One region of the Aeromonas sp. MR16 genome, then DNA from elsewhere that is predicted to be linked to it. Evidence: predicted binding sites of a transcription regulator. Region 1 holds the regulator's gene; each other region holds the start of a gene.

Evidence for each region. Region 1 encodes sigma-54, which starts transcription at its own class of promoters, with help from an activator protein. Its sites were predicted from a motif close to TGGCACNGTTTTNGCTT; they were not measured.
Region 2: a site for sigma-54 is predicted at 2,723-2,739, ahead of flgA (flagellar basal body P-ring formation chaperone FlgA). Genes of this name have one in related genera too.
Region 3: a site for sigma-54 is predicted at 3,026-3,042, ahead of MM194_RS02815 (superinfection exclusion B family protein). Genes of this name have one in related genera too.

Annotation. Positions count from the first base shown of each region.
Region 1 covers NZ_JAKZFK010000042.1:6,808-11,532, forward strand. Annotated here, with positions in the region: gene lptC (LPS export ABC transporter periplasmic protein LptC) at 1-221, shown strand, start outside; gene lptA (lipopolysaccharide transport periplasmic protein LptA) at 208-726, shown strand; gene lptB (LPS export ABC transporter ATP-binding protein) at 737-1,462, shown strand; gene MM194_RS20155 (RNA polymerase factor sigma-54) at 1,528-2,967, shown strand; gene hpf (ribosome hibernation promoting factor) at 2,988-3,275, shown strand; gene ptsN (PTS IIA-like nitrogen regulatory protein PtsN) at 3,278-3,724, shown strand; gene rapZ (RNase adapter RapZ) at 3,765-4,631, shown strand; gene npr (PTS phosphocarrier protein NPr) at 4,652-4,725, shown strand, end outside.
Region 2 covers NZ_JAKZFK010000007.1:118,861-123,585, forward strand. Annotated here, with positions in the region: gene flgC (flagellar basal body rod protein FlgC) at 69-488, opposite strand; gene flgB (flagellar basal body rod protein FlgB) at 488-886, opposite strand; gene MM194_RS07895 (protein-glutamate O-methyltransferase) at 948-1,772, opposite strand; gene MM194_RS07900 (chemotaxis protein CheV) at 1,791-2,702, opposite strand; gene flgA (flagellar basal body P-ring formation chaperone FlgA) at 2,937-3,542, shown strand; gene flgM (flagellar biosynthesis anti-sigma factor FlgM) at 3,638-3,958, shown strand; gene MM194_RS07915 (flagellar protein FlgN) at 3,955-4,371, shown strand; gene yfcE (phosphodiesterase) at 4,410-4,725, opposite strand, start outside.
Region 3 covers NZ_JAKZFK010000002.1:83,966-88,690, forward strand. Annotated here, with positions in the region: gene MM194_RS02795 (LacI family DNA-binding transcriptional regulator) at 1-182, shown strand, start outside; gene MM194_RS02800 (heavy metal-associated domain-containing protein) at 247-441, shown strand; gene ansB (L-asparaginase 2) at 570-1,628, shown strand; gene MM194_RS02810 (sodium:calcium antiporter) at 1,729-2,715, opposite strand; yybP-ykoY riboswitch at 2,805-2,913, opposite strand; gene MM194_RS02815 (superinfection exclusion B family protein) at 3,084-3,671, shown strand; gene MM194_RS02820 (methylglyoxal synthase) at 3,738-4,196, opposite strand; gene MM194_RS02825 (DUF885 domain-containing protein) at 4,285-4,725, opposite strand, start outside.

The DNA.
Region 1 (4,725 bases):
TGCATCTGGATGGCTTGTTGCCTGCCTCCTTCATCTCCACATTGGATACTCCTTATCTGGAGATGGATCTGGTGACCCAGGACGTGAGAAGCAACCAGCACATCAGTATCGTCGGTCAGGAGTTCCAGACCGAAGGGGTTGGCCTCAAGGGCCACCTTGGTCGTAAATATTTCGAATTACTGGATAAAGGCCATGCCACTTATTTCAATGAAAAACGTTAATCTGGCCCTCGCCGCCCTGCTGTTGTGCGGTGTTGTGAATGCCAAAGAATCCGACTTCACCCAGAAAGTCTACGTGGATGCGGTCAAGCAAGTGGCCGAGATGCAGGACAACCGCATCACCTTCAGTGAGGATGTGATCATCACTCAGGGCTCCATCAAGATTAAGGCCGACAAGGTGGTGGTGATCCGCTCCGGCGAAAAGGGCGCCGAGGTGATGACCGCCTATGGCAACCCCGCCACCTTCTTCCAGGTGCTGGACAACGGCAAGCCGGTCAACGCCCATGGCAACAGCATCCGTTACGAGCTGAAGAACCGGCAGGTCACCATCACCGGTAACGGCCAGCTCAAGCAGGAAGACAGCCAGGTCAACGGGGATCTGATCCGCTATGACATCGTCACCCAGAAGATGATTGCCGAGAGCAAGGGCCCGGCCCAGCGCGTCAAGACGGTGTTCCTGCCGGATCAGATAGAAAACTTCGACAAGCCCGCCGATCAGAAGAAGTAGGAAACGAGCCATGGCAGTGTTAAAAGCAGTTGGCCTGCAGAAGAGCTACAAGCGCCGCATGGTCGTCAGCGACGTGAGCCTGGAAGTGGGTACCGGTCAGATCGTGGGGCTGCTCGGCCCGAACGGGGCGGGCAAGACCACCTCCTTCTACATGATCGTGGGCCTGGTGCAACGGGATGCCGGCCTCATCACCATCGACGATCAGGACATCAGCCTGCAACCCATGCACATCCGGGCCCGCAACGGCATCGGCTATCTGCCGCAGGAGGCCTCGATCTTCCGCCGTCTGTCGGTGTTCGATAACCTGATGGGGGTCATGCAGACTCGCAAGGGCTTGAGCAGCGAAGAGCGGGAAGACAAGGTCGAGCAGCTGCTGGAAGAGTTCAACATCACTCATATCCGCGACAGCCTGGGGCAGAGCCTGTCCGGTGGCGAGCGGCGGCGGGTCGAGATCGCGCGCGCCCTGGCGGCAGAACCGAGATTTATCCTGCTTGATGAGCCTTTCGCAGGTGTTGATCCTATTTCAGTGATAGATATCAAGAAGATCATCCAACATCTGAAAGAGCGGGGGCTGGGTGTATTGATCACCGACCACAACGTCAGAGAGACGCTGGATGTGTGCGAGAAGGCCTATATCGTCAGCCATGGCAAGATGATTGCCGAAGGCGCTCCGGTCGATATCCTCGCCGATGAGCAGGTCAAGCGCGTCTATTTGGGCGATCAATTCAGTCTATAGTAAGGGGGCATCCCTCATTTTTGTTAGGTGACTGCCTCGCTGAACATAAGGATATCCCGACGTAGATGAAGCCGACATTACAGTTGCGCCTCGGTCAGTCACTGACCATGACGCCACAATTACAACAAGCGATTCGTCTGCTCCAGCTCTCCACGCTGGAACTCCAGCAGGAAATTCAGCAAGCGCTCGACAGTAACCCCTTGCTGGAGCAAGAGGAGAACGAGGCGCAGGAAACCAACCCGACAGAGGTGCCCGACGCCAGTCAACTCGACTCCAGCGATGCCATGGCGCAGGACAAGATGCCGGACGAGCTGCCGGTGGATACCACCTGGGACGATGTCTATTCGGCCGGCACAGCCCAGAGCGCAGGCCCCATCCACGATGGGGAAGACAGCGTCTATCAGGGGGAAACCACCGAAAACCTGCAGGACTATCTGCTGTGGCAGATGCGGCTGACGCCGTTCAGCGATCTGGACGCCGCCATCGCCCTCGCCATCATCGACGCCATCGACGACTCCGGTTATCTGACCGTCTCCCTCGAGGATATTCAGGCTGCAGTCAGCAGCGATGAGGTAGAAGTCGAACTGGATGAGGTTGAGGCCGTGCTCAAGCGGGTGCAGCATTTCGATCCGATCGGCATTGCGGCCCGGTCGGTCCAGGAGTGTCTGCTGATCCAGCTTGGCCAGTATTCGGCCGATCTGCCCTGGCTCAATGAGGCGAGGGAGGTGATCAGCGAGTACATGGACTTGCTCGGCAATCGCGATTATCGCACCCTGGCCCGCAAGACCAAGCTCAAGGAGAGCGACCTCAAGGAGGTGCTGGATCTCATCCAGCAACTGGAACCAAGGCCCGGCAACGGCATCATCCAGAGCGAATCTCAATACGTGATCCCGGACGTGTCCGTGATCAAGAAGGGCAACAAGTGGGTGGTGGAGCTCAATCCGGATTCGGCGCCGCGCATTCGCGTCAACGAGGCCTACGCGGCCATGGCCCGCAACGCGCGCAGCAGCACGGATACCCAGTTCATTCGCTCCCACCTACAGGAAGCGAAGTGGTTTATCAAGAGCCTGGAGAGTCGCAACGACACCCTGCTCAAGGTGGCCAGCTGCATCGTCGAGCAGCAGCAGGGCTTCTTCGAATACGGTGAGGAGGCCATGAAACCCATGGTGCTCAACGACATCGCCGAGGCGGTGGAGATGCATGAGTCGACCATTTCACGGGTGACGACCCAGAAGTACATGCACACACACCGCGGCATTTTTGAACTGAAGTTTTTCTTCTCCAGTCATGTCAATACGGAGGGAGGAGGGGAGTGCTCATCGACCGCAATTCGCGCCCTGATCAAAAAGTTGGTGACGGCAGAGAACCCTGCCAAACCGCTTAGTGATAGCAAGATCGCGGATTTGCTGGCCGAACAGGGTATTATGGTGGCGAGACGCACGATCGCAAAGTACCGTGAATCCTTGTTGATCCCGCCATCGAATCAGCGCAAACGCCTGGTTTAGGCAAACAAAAGGAAGACGTTATGCAAATTAACCTGACCGGACACCATGTCGAGATTACCGAAGCTCTGCGTGATTATGTGAACAACAAATTTGCCAAACTCGAGCGTCACTTTGACCATATCAACAACGTACACGTGGTGTTGAGCGTCGAAAAACTGAACCAGATTGCCGAAGCCAAGCTGCATGTCAGCGGGGGGGAGGTGTTCGCCAATTCGCAGCATGCCGACATGTATGCTGCGATTGATACCCTGCTGGATAAACTGGATCGGCAGATCATCAAGCACAAAGATAAATTAAATCAAAAATAACTATGCAACTTGAACACATACTGAGTCGGGACTGCACCAAGAGTGCGGTCCCCTGTACCAGCAAGAAACGCGCCCTCGAGATCATCAGTGAGTTGGCCGCAGAGCGCCTCGGCACCTCCCGTCAGGTACTGTTCGAGAGCCTGCTGGCGCGGGAAAAAATGGGCAGTACCGGGATCGGTGCCGGTATTGCCATTCCCCACGGTCGGATCGACGACGCCTTCGCGCCGACCGCCGTGCTGATGACCTTCTCCGAATCCATCCCTTTCGATTCCATCGACAATCAACCGGTTGACCTGCTGTTTGCATTGCTGGTGCCGGAAAGCGAGTGCAAGCAGCATCTTAAGACCCTTTCCCTGATGGCATCCAAGCTCGGCGACAAGGCGGTCTGCCGTCAGTTGCGCCAGGCGACCAGCGATGAAGAGCTCTATCAGATCATGACCTCGGCCTGATGCCGGGCACGACACAGCCATGTTGGCGTGAGGGGACAAGATGCAATTAATAGTGGTAAGCGGCCGTTCGGGCTCCGGCAAGACGGTAGCCCTGAGGGTGCTGGAGGATCTGGGGTACTACTGCGTGGATAACTTGCCGGTCAATCTGCTGCCCCAGCTGATCGTCTCGGTGGAGAGCCAGTATGACAAGCTGGCGGTCAGCATAGACGTGCGCAACCTGCCCAGCCAGCCTGATAAACTGGACAACCTGCTGGCTCAAGTACGCAACGAGGGGCGGGTGGAGTTCTCCAGCTTCTTCTTCGATGCCGACAACACCACCCTGCTCAAGCGCTATGGCGAGAGTCGCCGGCTGCACCCCTTGTCGCGCAACAAGCTGTCACTGGATGAGGCGATCCGGGAAGAGACCCACCTGCTGGCACCGCTCTCCTCCACCGCCGATCTGCGCATCGACACCACCAGCCTCAGCATTCACGACCTGAGCGAGCTCATCAAGACCCGGGTGCTCGGCAAGAAAGAGAACGAGCTGGTGCTGGTGTTCGAGTCGTTCGGCTTCAAGTACGGCATTCCCAAGGACGCAGACTTCGTGTTCGATGCCCGTTTCCTGCCCAACCCGCACTGGATCCCCGAACTCAAGCCCTTCACCGGCCAGGATGAGCCGGTCGCCAATTACCTCTCGGCCCAGCCTGACGTCATGCTGTTCATCCAGCAGATAGAGAACATGCTGGCGACCTGGTTGCCCCAGCTGGAGCGCAACAATCGCAGCTATGTGACGGTCGGCATCGGCTGTACCGGTGGCCAGCACCGCTCGGTGTTCGTTGCCGAGCGGCTGGCCAGCGCCTTCCGTCTGCTCGGCAAGAACGTGCAGATCCGCCACCGCACGCTGGACAAGCGTTCACCGCAAGTCTGATAGACCAACAGGACGCTCAGATGACAGTTTCCGCCTCGGTAGAAGTCAAAAACAAGCTGGGTATTCATGCCAGACCGGCCATGATGTTGTTCGA
Region 2 (4,725 bases), on a different contig from region 1:
GCACAGGCCGAGCCAATGGCCGCGGCCAGGCAGGCTGTCACAGGTCTCTGTCATCTGGTTCACCTCTATCAGGATTTGCCGAGGCCGAGCGTCTGCTGCAGCATCTTCTTGGCCGCGTCGGCGACCTGGACGTTGGTCTGGTAACTGCGGGAGGCGGCAATCATGTCGGCCATCTCCTCCACCATGTTGACGTTGGGCTTGAAGATGAAGCCATCCTTGTCCGCCATGGGGTGGTTCGGGTTGTACTCCTTGAGCAGGGGCGCATCGCTCTCGACTATGCCTTTCACGTCGACCCCGACCGAGGCCTGCTTGTCGGACATGGCCTGATCCAGCTGGGCGGCAAAGACTGGCCGCCGGGCATGGTAAGTTTTTTCCACGCTGGAGCTGACGCTGTCGGCGTTGGCCATGTTGCTGGCGACCGTGTTGAGACGAACCGACTGCGCACTCATGGCTGAGCCTGCAATGTCAAAGACCTTGAACAAACTCATCATTGATCTCCTTTCAGTGCCTTGAGCAGGCCGCTTATCTTGCCGTTCATGAATTCGAGGGAGGCCTGGTACTCGAGGCTGTTGCGCAGGAACTCGCTGCGCTCCTGCTGCACATCCACGGTATTGCCGTCACCGGTATCCGGTTGCAGGGGGTTGCGGTACTGGGTCGTGCCCGGGGCATCCATCTGCAAGGCGAAGTGCTTCTCGCTGGTGGTGGCGAGGCCAAAGCCTTGCTGGCCCTGGGCGTCCTGCAACGCCTGAGAGAAGTTGATGTCCCTGGCCTTGAAGCCCGGGGTATCCGCGTTGGCGATGTTGCTCGATAGCACCTCCGCACGCTTGGCGCGAACGCTCAGCGTGTATTGGTGAATACCGAATGCCTTGTCGAATGAAATTGCCATAGCGCACCTCCTGCTTCACGAATGTTTAGCAAGAGGTGTGCCAAAGGGGGATTAGAAGGGATTATTTGATCTTGTAGACGATGCCGGGGTTGCAGCGGATCATCTCGAACTTGTCGGTGAGACCAGCAAGGGACTCCGAGGCCCCCAGCATCAGATAGCCACCGGGATTGAGGCTGCTGGCGAACTGGTTGAGGATCTTGGACTTCACCTCGGGCGCAAAGTAGATGAGCACGTTGCGGCAGAAGATGATGTCGAACTTGCCGAGCAGGCTGTAGCTCTCCAGCAGGTTCAGCGGTCGGAAGCTGGTCAATTTTCTGACACGCTCCGATACCCGCATCTTGTTGTCACCATGGGCCTCGAAGAACAACCGCTTGCGCTCGGGGGACAAGCCGCGCGCCAGCGCCAGGCTGTCATAGACCCCCTCCTTGCACTGGTTGAGCATGGTGCTGGAGATATCGGTCCCCACTATCTGCACCCCGCCCGGCAAGGTACCCGGCCGCTTGACCTGCTGCTCCAGCGCCGTCATGGCGATGGAGTAAGGCTCCTGCCCGGAGGAAGAGGCGGCGGACCAGATCTTGATGGGACGGCCGCTCTTGCCAAGTTCCGGGAAAATCTTATCGCTCAGCAGCTGAAACGGGTAGGTATCGCGAAACCACAGAGTCTCGTTGGTGGTCATGGCGTCAATCACGGCCATCTTCAGATCCCGTTCGCGCACGTTCATCGCCCGGGTCACCAGTTCAGACAGACTCTCGATACCAAACTGAGTCATCAAGGGCGACAGACGGCTCTTGACCAGATACTGTTTGTTGTCACCCAGCACTATGCCGCTCTGCAGCGCCAGAAAATGGCTGAATTGTTTGTATAAGTCGTCCGACAGTGTCTTCATGCAGTTTTTTCTTCTTTATTAGAGAGCGCCTTGTACGGCCTTGGCCAATTCATCAGGCTGGAATTTGGCAATGAAATTGTTCGCGCCAACCTTCTGTACCATGGCCTGATTGAACACCCCGCTGAGGGAGGTGTGCAGGATAACATGCAACTCCTTGAGCGCGGGATTGTTGCGGATCTCCGCCGTGAAGGTGTACCCGTCCATCTCCGGCATCTCGATGTCGGAGATGACCAGCGCAATCTGATCCTTGATGGGACCCAGCTTGGCCATCTCCAGCAGCATGTTGAGCGCCTCGCGCCCGTCTTTGGCCAGCACACACTGCACCCCGATCGCCTCCAGCGCCCGCTGCACCTGCTTGCGCGCCACCGAGGAGTCATCGGCGACCAACACCGGACGCCCGTGAGGATTGCGCTCCACGCTGGCTTCCACCAGCTCGGCACTCACCTCGGTGGAGACCGGCGAGATCTCGTTGAGGATGCGCTCCACGTCCAGGATTTCCACCAACTCGCCGTCCACCTCGGTGACCGCCGTCATGTAGTTGATGCGACCGGCCCCCTTGGGAGGCGGCAGGATGGACTCCCAGTTCATGTTGATGATGCGCTCGACCGATTGCACCAGGAACCCCTGAATGGATCTGTTGTACTCGGAGATGATGATGAAGCACTTGGAAATATCCTGGATCGGGCGATTGCCCATCGCCATGCTGAGATCGATCACCGAGATGGTCTGGCCACGGATATGGGCCACACCGCGAATGCAGGAGTTGAGTTTGGGCATGACGGTCAAGGGGGGGCATTGCAGCACCTCACGCACCTTGAACACGTTGATGCCAAATCTTTGACGTCCGTTGAGACGAAACAACAGTAACTCCAGTCGGTTTTGTCCCACCAGCTGGGTCCGTTGGTTGACCGAGTCCAAAATACTCGCCATAAACACTCCCTAAAAACGCTTGGCACTGATCGTGCATATGTCGCTGCATGCGGGTTGGCTTGCGTCAGACGATCGATGTCTCGGCAACCAAATTCAGCAGCAAGCATAGTTAACTACGGTGGTATACGTGATCAACTTATCGACCGGCAAGCAAAAATGATTAGTAGACTTTTCCTGATCTTACTGCCGTTTTGCGGCCTCTCTCACGCCATGGCGTCCGAGGTCACCCAATACCTGCAGGAACAGGCGCAGGCGTTCGTTCTCGGCCAGCTGGACATCCCCCTCGATGCCCAGGCCGAGGTCAAGGCCGCGGCCATCGATGAGCGGCTCCCCCTCAACCGCTGCGAGGATGGCCTGACCATCTCCTTCCCCGCCAGGATGGAGATCCGCCGCAACACCACCGTCTATCTTAAGTGCGGATCGGCGCAGCCCTGGGATCTCTACCTGCCGGTGCGGGTCAGCATCCAGAAGCCCTATGTCACAGTCGCTACCCCGGTGGCCAAGGGCGACATCCTCAGTGAGTCCATGCTGACCCTGGCCTATCAGGACCAGACCCTGGTCCGTGGCGACTATCTGAGCGATCCGGCCCCCCTCATCGGCGCACGCAGCAAGCGTGAACTGAAACCGGGTCAACCCGTTCGGCTCACCCAGGTCTGTGTGGTGTGCAAAGGAGACGAGGTGACTCTCCTCGCCGAAAATAGCAGCATGCAGATCAAAACCATGGCCCGAGCCTTGCAAGATGGCAGCTTCGGAGACATGATCAGGCTAGTTAACATTCGCTCGGGCAGACAGGTACAGGGCACCGTCAGTGCCGTTGGTTCCGTGGTGGTCACATTTTGATTATTTTGTTAATGCTTCGATTTTTTTTCTAAAGTTCTGACCACCGTCACCGATAAACAGATAAGCGAACAGCAAAGCAGACGAAGGTAAAGCGTATGGCTATCAACAATATCAACAACTTGGCAAACAGCAGGTTGCAAAATAACGCAACCAGTCAGGGTGTGGCCAGCAAGTCTACGACCTCGGCCGAAGGCAACCGCGCGGCAACCGTCAAGACTGACTCTGTCTCCTTGACCAATGAGGCGCAGCAATTGCAACAGATGCAGAAGACCCTCAACACCGCCTCCACCGGTAATGATAGCCGCGTCGAAAGCCTGAAGAAGGCCGTGGCCAGTGGGGAATACAAGGTCGACAGCGCCGCCGTGGCCAAGAAGATGTTCAGTTTTGAAGCCGATCTGGATAAACGGCTCGGATGATGGATCTGCCTTCGCTGCTGCACGCCCAAGACGAATACCTCTCCCAGATGCAAGGCTTGCTGGCGGAGGAGTTTGACCTGCTCAAACAACACCAGGCCCTGGCCTTGCCGGCGCTGACCGATCGCAAGCAGCAACTGCTGCTGGCTATCGAGACCCTGGACAAGAGTCTGGCCGAGCTGCCCGATCTGCAGCAACGGCTCGCTGCCTTCCCGGCACAGATGCAGGCATTGCAAGCCAAGCTGGACGCCTGCCAGGAGCAAAACAACCTCAATGGTCGACTGCTCGAGCTCAGCATCATCTCCAACCGCCGCCTTGCCAGTTTTCTCAGCAAGCTGCGCGACAGAAATTCCCTGACCTACGACGCCAAGGGCAACACCCGCTCCGGCACCCGCTCCCTGGGTATCAAGGCCTGATCCTTTCCCCTCTTTGTATCCGCGTATCCGCTAGCCTTTCACAACACCAGCCGCATCAGCTCGGCGCCATCGGCGCAGGCATGAATGCGCAGCATCCCCTCCTCATAACAGCCATAGCTGGCCGCCCAGTCCCCCCGCGGAAAACAGATGGATCCCGGATTCACCAGCACCAGATCCCCTTCCCGCTGCAGCACGGGGACATGGGTATGGCCGCTGATAAACAGGCTGCCCGCCGGCAGGGGCACCTCGCCTGGGCGGTAGAGGTGGCCGTGGCTGACGAACCAGCGCCGCCCGTCCACCAGCAGCTGGTTGTAAGGCGCGGTGATGGGGAAATCGAGCAGCATCTGATCCACT
Region 3 (4,725 bases), on a different contig from region 1:
GATCCCCGCTGGCGGATCAGCTGACGCCGCCGCTCACCTGCATCGAATACCCGAGCGAGCGGCTGGCGCAGGAGTGCGTGCGTCTGCTGCAGGCGCAGCTGGCCCAGAGCCTGCTTCCTGCCGACGAGCAGCTGAAGTTTCACGGTCGCCTCATAGTGCGTGAATCCGTGGTGGCGCGTTGAGGCTTGACCTTGCCGCTGGCGGCAGCTTTAGGCTGAGATCACACCCACAGAGAGGAGAGCAATCATGACTATCGAACTCACCGTATCCGGCATGTCTTGTGGTGGCTGCGCCGCCAGCCTGCAGAAGGCGCTGCTGGCCCAGAGCGCCGTCACCCAGGCCAGTGTCGATTTCGATAGCCGCAAGGCCGTGGTCGAGAGCGAGCTGAGCAAGGCCGAGATCGTCGCCCTGATCGAGGCCAAGGGCTTCTCGGTAGAGTGAACTAACACCATAGAGGTAAAAAACAGACTAATATTCTGTTTACTTGTTTTTAATGGTGAGAGTGATCACTTAAATTCGGTTTAAAAAGAATAAAAATGCTGCAATCAACCATCCAGAAGGATTGCAGCATGACCCTCCCTATCCGCAAGACCCTGCTCGCCACCGTACTCGGCCTGACCCTCTCCCCCCTGGCGATGGCGCTGCCCAGCGTGCACATCCTGGCGACCGGCGGCACCATCGCCGGGGCGGGTCAGTCTGCGACCCAGTCCAACTACGAGGCCGGCAAGGTGGCCATCGAGACCCTGATTGCCGCCGTGCCCGAGATGAAGAACGTGGCCGAGGTGCAGGGGGAGCAGGTGGTCAAGATTGGCTCCCAGGATATGAACGACGAGGTGTGGCTCAAGCTGGCCAAACGGGTGAATGAGCTGCTGGCCAAGGATGACGTGGATGGCATCGTCATCACCCACGGCACCGACACCATGGAAGAGACCGCCTACTTCCTGAACCTCACCGTCAAGAGCGACAAGCCGGTGGTGCTGGTTGGCGCCATGCGTCCCTCCACCGCCATGAGTGCCGACGGTCCGCTGAATCTCTACAACGCCGTGGTCACCGCCTCGGATCCGAGCTCCAAGGGCCGTGGCGTCATGGTCGCCATGAACGACACCGTGCTGGATGCCCGTGACGTCACCAAGACCAACACCACCGGGGTGCAGACCTTCGCGGCCCCGAACTTCGGCCCGCTCGGCTATATCCACAACGGCAAGATCGACTACCAGCGCAGCCCGGCTCGCCTGCACACCAGCAAGACCCCGTTCGACGTGAGCAAGCTCGACAAGCTGCCCCAGGTGGGCATCGTCTACAACTATGCCAACGCCAGCGATCTGCCGGCCAAGGCCCTGGTGGATGCCAAGTTTGACGGCATCGTCAGCGCCGGGGTGGGCAACGGCAATCTCTACCACAGCCTGTTCGATACCCTGGCCAAGGCGAGCGAGGACGGCATCCGGGTGGTGCGCTCTGCCCGCGTGCCGACCGGCGCCACCACCCTGGACGCCGAGATCGACGACGCCAAGTACGGCTTCGTGGCCGCAGGCACCCTGAACCCGCAGAAGGCGCGCATCCTGCTGATGCTCTCCCTGACCCAGAGCAAGGATCCCAAGCAGATCCAGCGCTGGTTCAAGGAGTTTTGATCCCGGGGCTCAGGGGCTGACATAACCCCATGAAAATAAACAAGGGCAGGATCTCATCCTGCCCTTTCTCATGGCGTCATGCACACAAACCAGCGTGCCCTCAGCTCACCCCCAGCCAGCCACAGAAAGCGAGATAGATAAGCCCCACCCAGGCCAGCCTGGCCGCCGTCATCCTCCCCCGGCGAAAGCCCCACCACAGCAACACCACCGCCAGCAGGGTCACCAGCGAGGAGACCAGCATGGTGCTGTCCAGCAGCCAGGGGGTGAACAGCAGGCAGAACGCCTTGGGAATGGTGCCCTGGATCATCATGGCGCCGGAGATGTTGGCCAGCGCCAGCCGGTTCTTGCCCTGGCGCACCCAGATCAGCACGTTCATCAGCTCCGGCATCTCGGTCGCCACCGGACTCAGCAACAGGGCCGCCAAGGCGGGGGAGAGGCCGAGCAGTTCGCCCATGCTCTCCAGCTGATGAACAAAGAGTTGAGCCGCCAGCGTCACCGCCAGCAGCGCCCCCAGGGTCTGCAGCAACACCTTGCCGCGCGCCGGGATCCTGGCCCCGGGATCCAGCTTGAGGGGGGCCGGCAACGAGACCTCATGGCTGTCGGTCTGCCTCAGCTCACGCCGCACATAGACCAGATAGATCAGCACGAACAGCGGCGCCAGCCAGGCCTTGCCGGTGAGGGTCACCATGCCGAGCGCCACCGCCACCAGGAAGATGCCGGCAAACCAGCGTTGATCCCGGCCTATGGCGCGTTGTACCTCGTTATCTATGACCCTCTGGTCAGGGTTCAGGCAGAGCAGCAGGGTCAGGCCGACGGCGGCATAACCCAGGGTGGAGAGCACCAGCGGACCGCCGAGGGCGGCGCCTATCCCGATCTGTTGCTGAGCAGAGGTATCCCCCATCAGCAGGGCGCTCAGGGTGACGATGCACTCCGGCAACGCCGTGCCGAGGGCGGCAAGCAGGGAGCCGGTGGCGCTCTGGGATAATTTGAGGTGATGACCGGTCCACTCGATGCCGTTGACGAAATATTCGCAGGCGAGATAGATGGTGACGGCGGAGAGCAGGAACAACAGCAGGGTGATCGGCATGATGGGCAACCGCCAGGCGAGCAGAACAACCGATGGACCCGATACGGCTCGCCTGGCTGGCTAGCATATCGAGGCCAAAGGTCTTGCAGAGCGATAGATGCTATCGCCGCTCATGCCATGGATCGGCAGATCCAAGAATGTTGACATGAGCCCTGCCCGGATCACGGGCGGGTTGCTACTCCCCAATGACAGTGCAGGTTTTTTACCAACCCGGTGGCCGTCTCACAAGGGAAATTAATAATAATGGGATCAACAAGTTGTAAGGGGATGTAACGCCCGGTCTGTTTCCTTGCCCACCTTAGCTGCGCATTGGCACAGCGATTGCTATCAGCTGAGTACTGTCCACAATGCTCTGGGAAGGATGAACGATGAAACGGTGGATCCAACATTTCTATCAGCTGAACCGCCTCAACTGGCTCATGGTCTGGTTGCTGCTCTGCTGCAGCATCATCTTGCTGTTTCCGGCCGGCCTGATGAAGGGGGCCGTCAGCCAGTGGGCCACGGTACATGCCGCCTGGCTCGGGGTTGGCATGCTGATCGCCATCTCCTACTTCTGCAGCCAGGGTTTCCTGATCGCCTGGGAGTGGGCCTGTGACGAGTGGCAGTCCCGCCGTCAGCAGGGGCTGCTGGCCCAGATGATCGGCTTCCTCGATTTCAACGAGAAGGCGGTGCTGCGCGAGTTCGTGCTGCAGCGTAAAAGCGTCATAAACTTGCCGATCACCGAGCCCGCCGTCAAAAACCTGATGGATGCCGGGGTGCTGACCTATGCCTACGGCAAGCCGGTGCGTGAGAAAGAGGACGAGAACCAGATCCGCGCCCTGATGATCGCCCTGCCGGCGCGGCCGCTGCTCACCTACAAGGTGTTGGGGCTCTCCCGTGGCAAGATGAGCGACGAGCAGGTGGAGCAGATCATGAACGCCAGGCCCAAGTTCGCCCAGAAGAGCCTCCAGCGCTAAGCCTGTCGTCATCCTGAAATAAACAGAGCCGGACTATGTGTCCGGCTCTTTGCTGTCTGGCGCTGGTTACTCGGTGCGTGCCTTGAGGTAACCGGCGTAGTCCGGCACCTGTATGCTGAAGGCGCGCTGCATGTGCGGGCTGTCCATGATGAAGTCTGCGGTCGCCTCGTTGGTGGCGACCGGGATGTTCCACACCGCCGCCAGACGCAACAGCGCCTTCACATCCGGATCGTGGGCCGCGGCATTGAGGGGATCCCAGAAGAAGATCATCACGTCGATCTTGCCCTCGGCGATCAGGGCGCCGAGCTGCTGGTCGCCGCCCATGGGGCCGGAGAAGAGGCAGGTGATGGGCAACTGTGCCTGTTTGCCGAGCAGGGTGCCCGTGGTGCCGGTCGCATAGAGGTGGTGGAGCTTGAGCTCCTCCTTGCGGCGCAGCACCCAGTTCAGCAAGGGGGTTTTCATGTTGTCGTGAGCCACCAGGGCAACCCGCTTGTGGGGGGCCATCTCACGTGCAATCAGTTCCATGGAAGTCTTCCGTAGCAATGTGAAGGAAATTGAGTCGTATCCTAATCGAAAGCGGCGCCCGCTGCCTTGCCGGGCGCCGTATCTGTGATCACTTCGACTCTTCTATCCACTGCCGGTTCTTCTGCTCCAGCACCGAGATGGGCAGCATGCCGTATTCCAGCACCTGGTGGTGGAAGGCCTTGAGATCGAAACTGCCGCCCAGGGCCTGCTCGGCGGATTCCCGCATCCGGATCAGGGCCAGCTGACCCGCCTTGTAGGAGGTGGCTTGGCCGGTGTAGGCCATGTAGCGCGGCACCTCCGAGCTGATGTCTCCCGCCCCCAGCGCCGAGTTCTCCTGCATGTAGCCGATGGCCCTGTCGTGGCTCCAGCCATACCAGTGGATGCCGGTGTCCACCACCAGTCGCATGGCTCTGAGCATCTCCTCGTTGAGGCGACCGAAGTACTGCAGCTGGTTGTTGAAGGCGGGGGAGCCCTCGACCTTCACATCCCCCACCGCAGGGTCGTAGAGACCGCGCCCCTGATAGAGCCC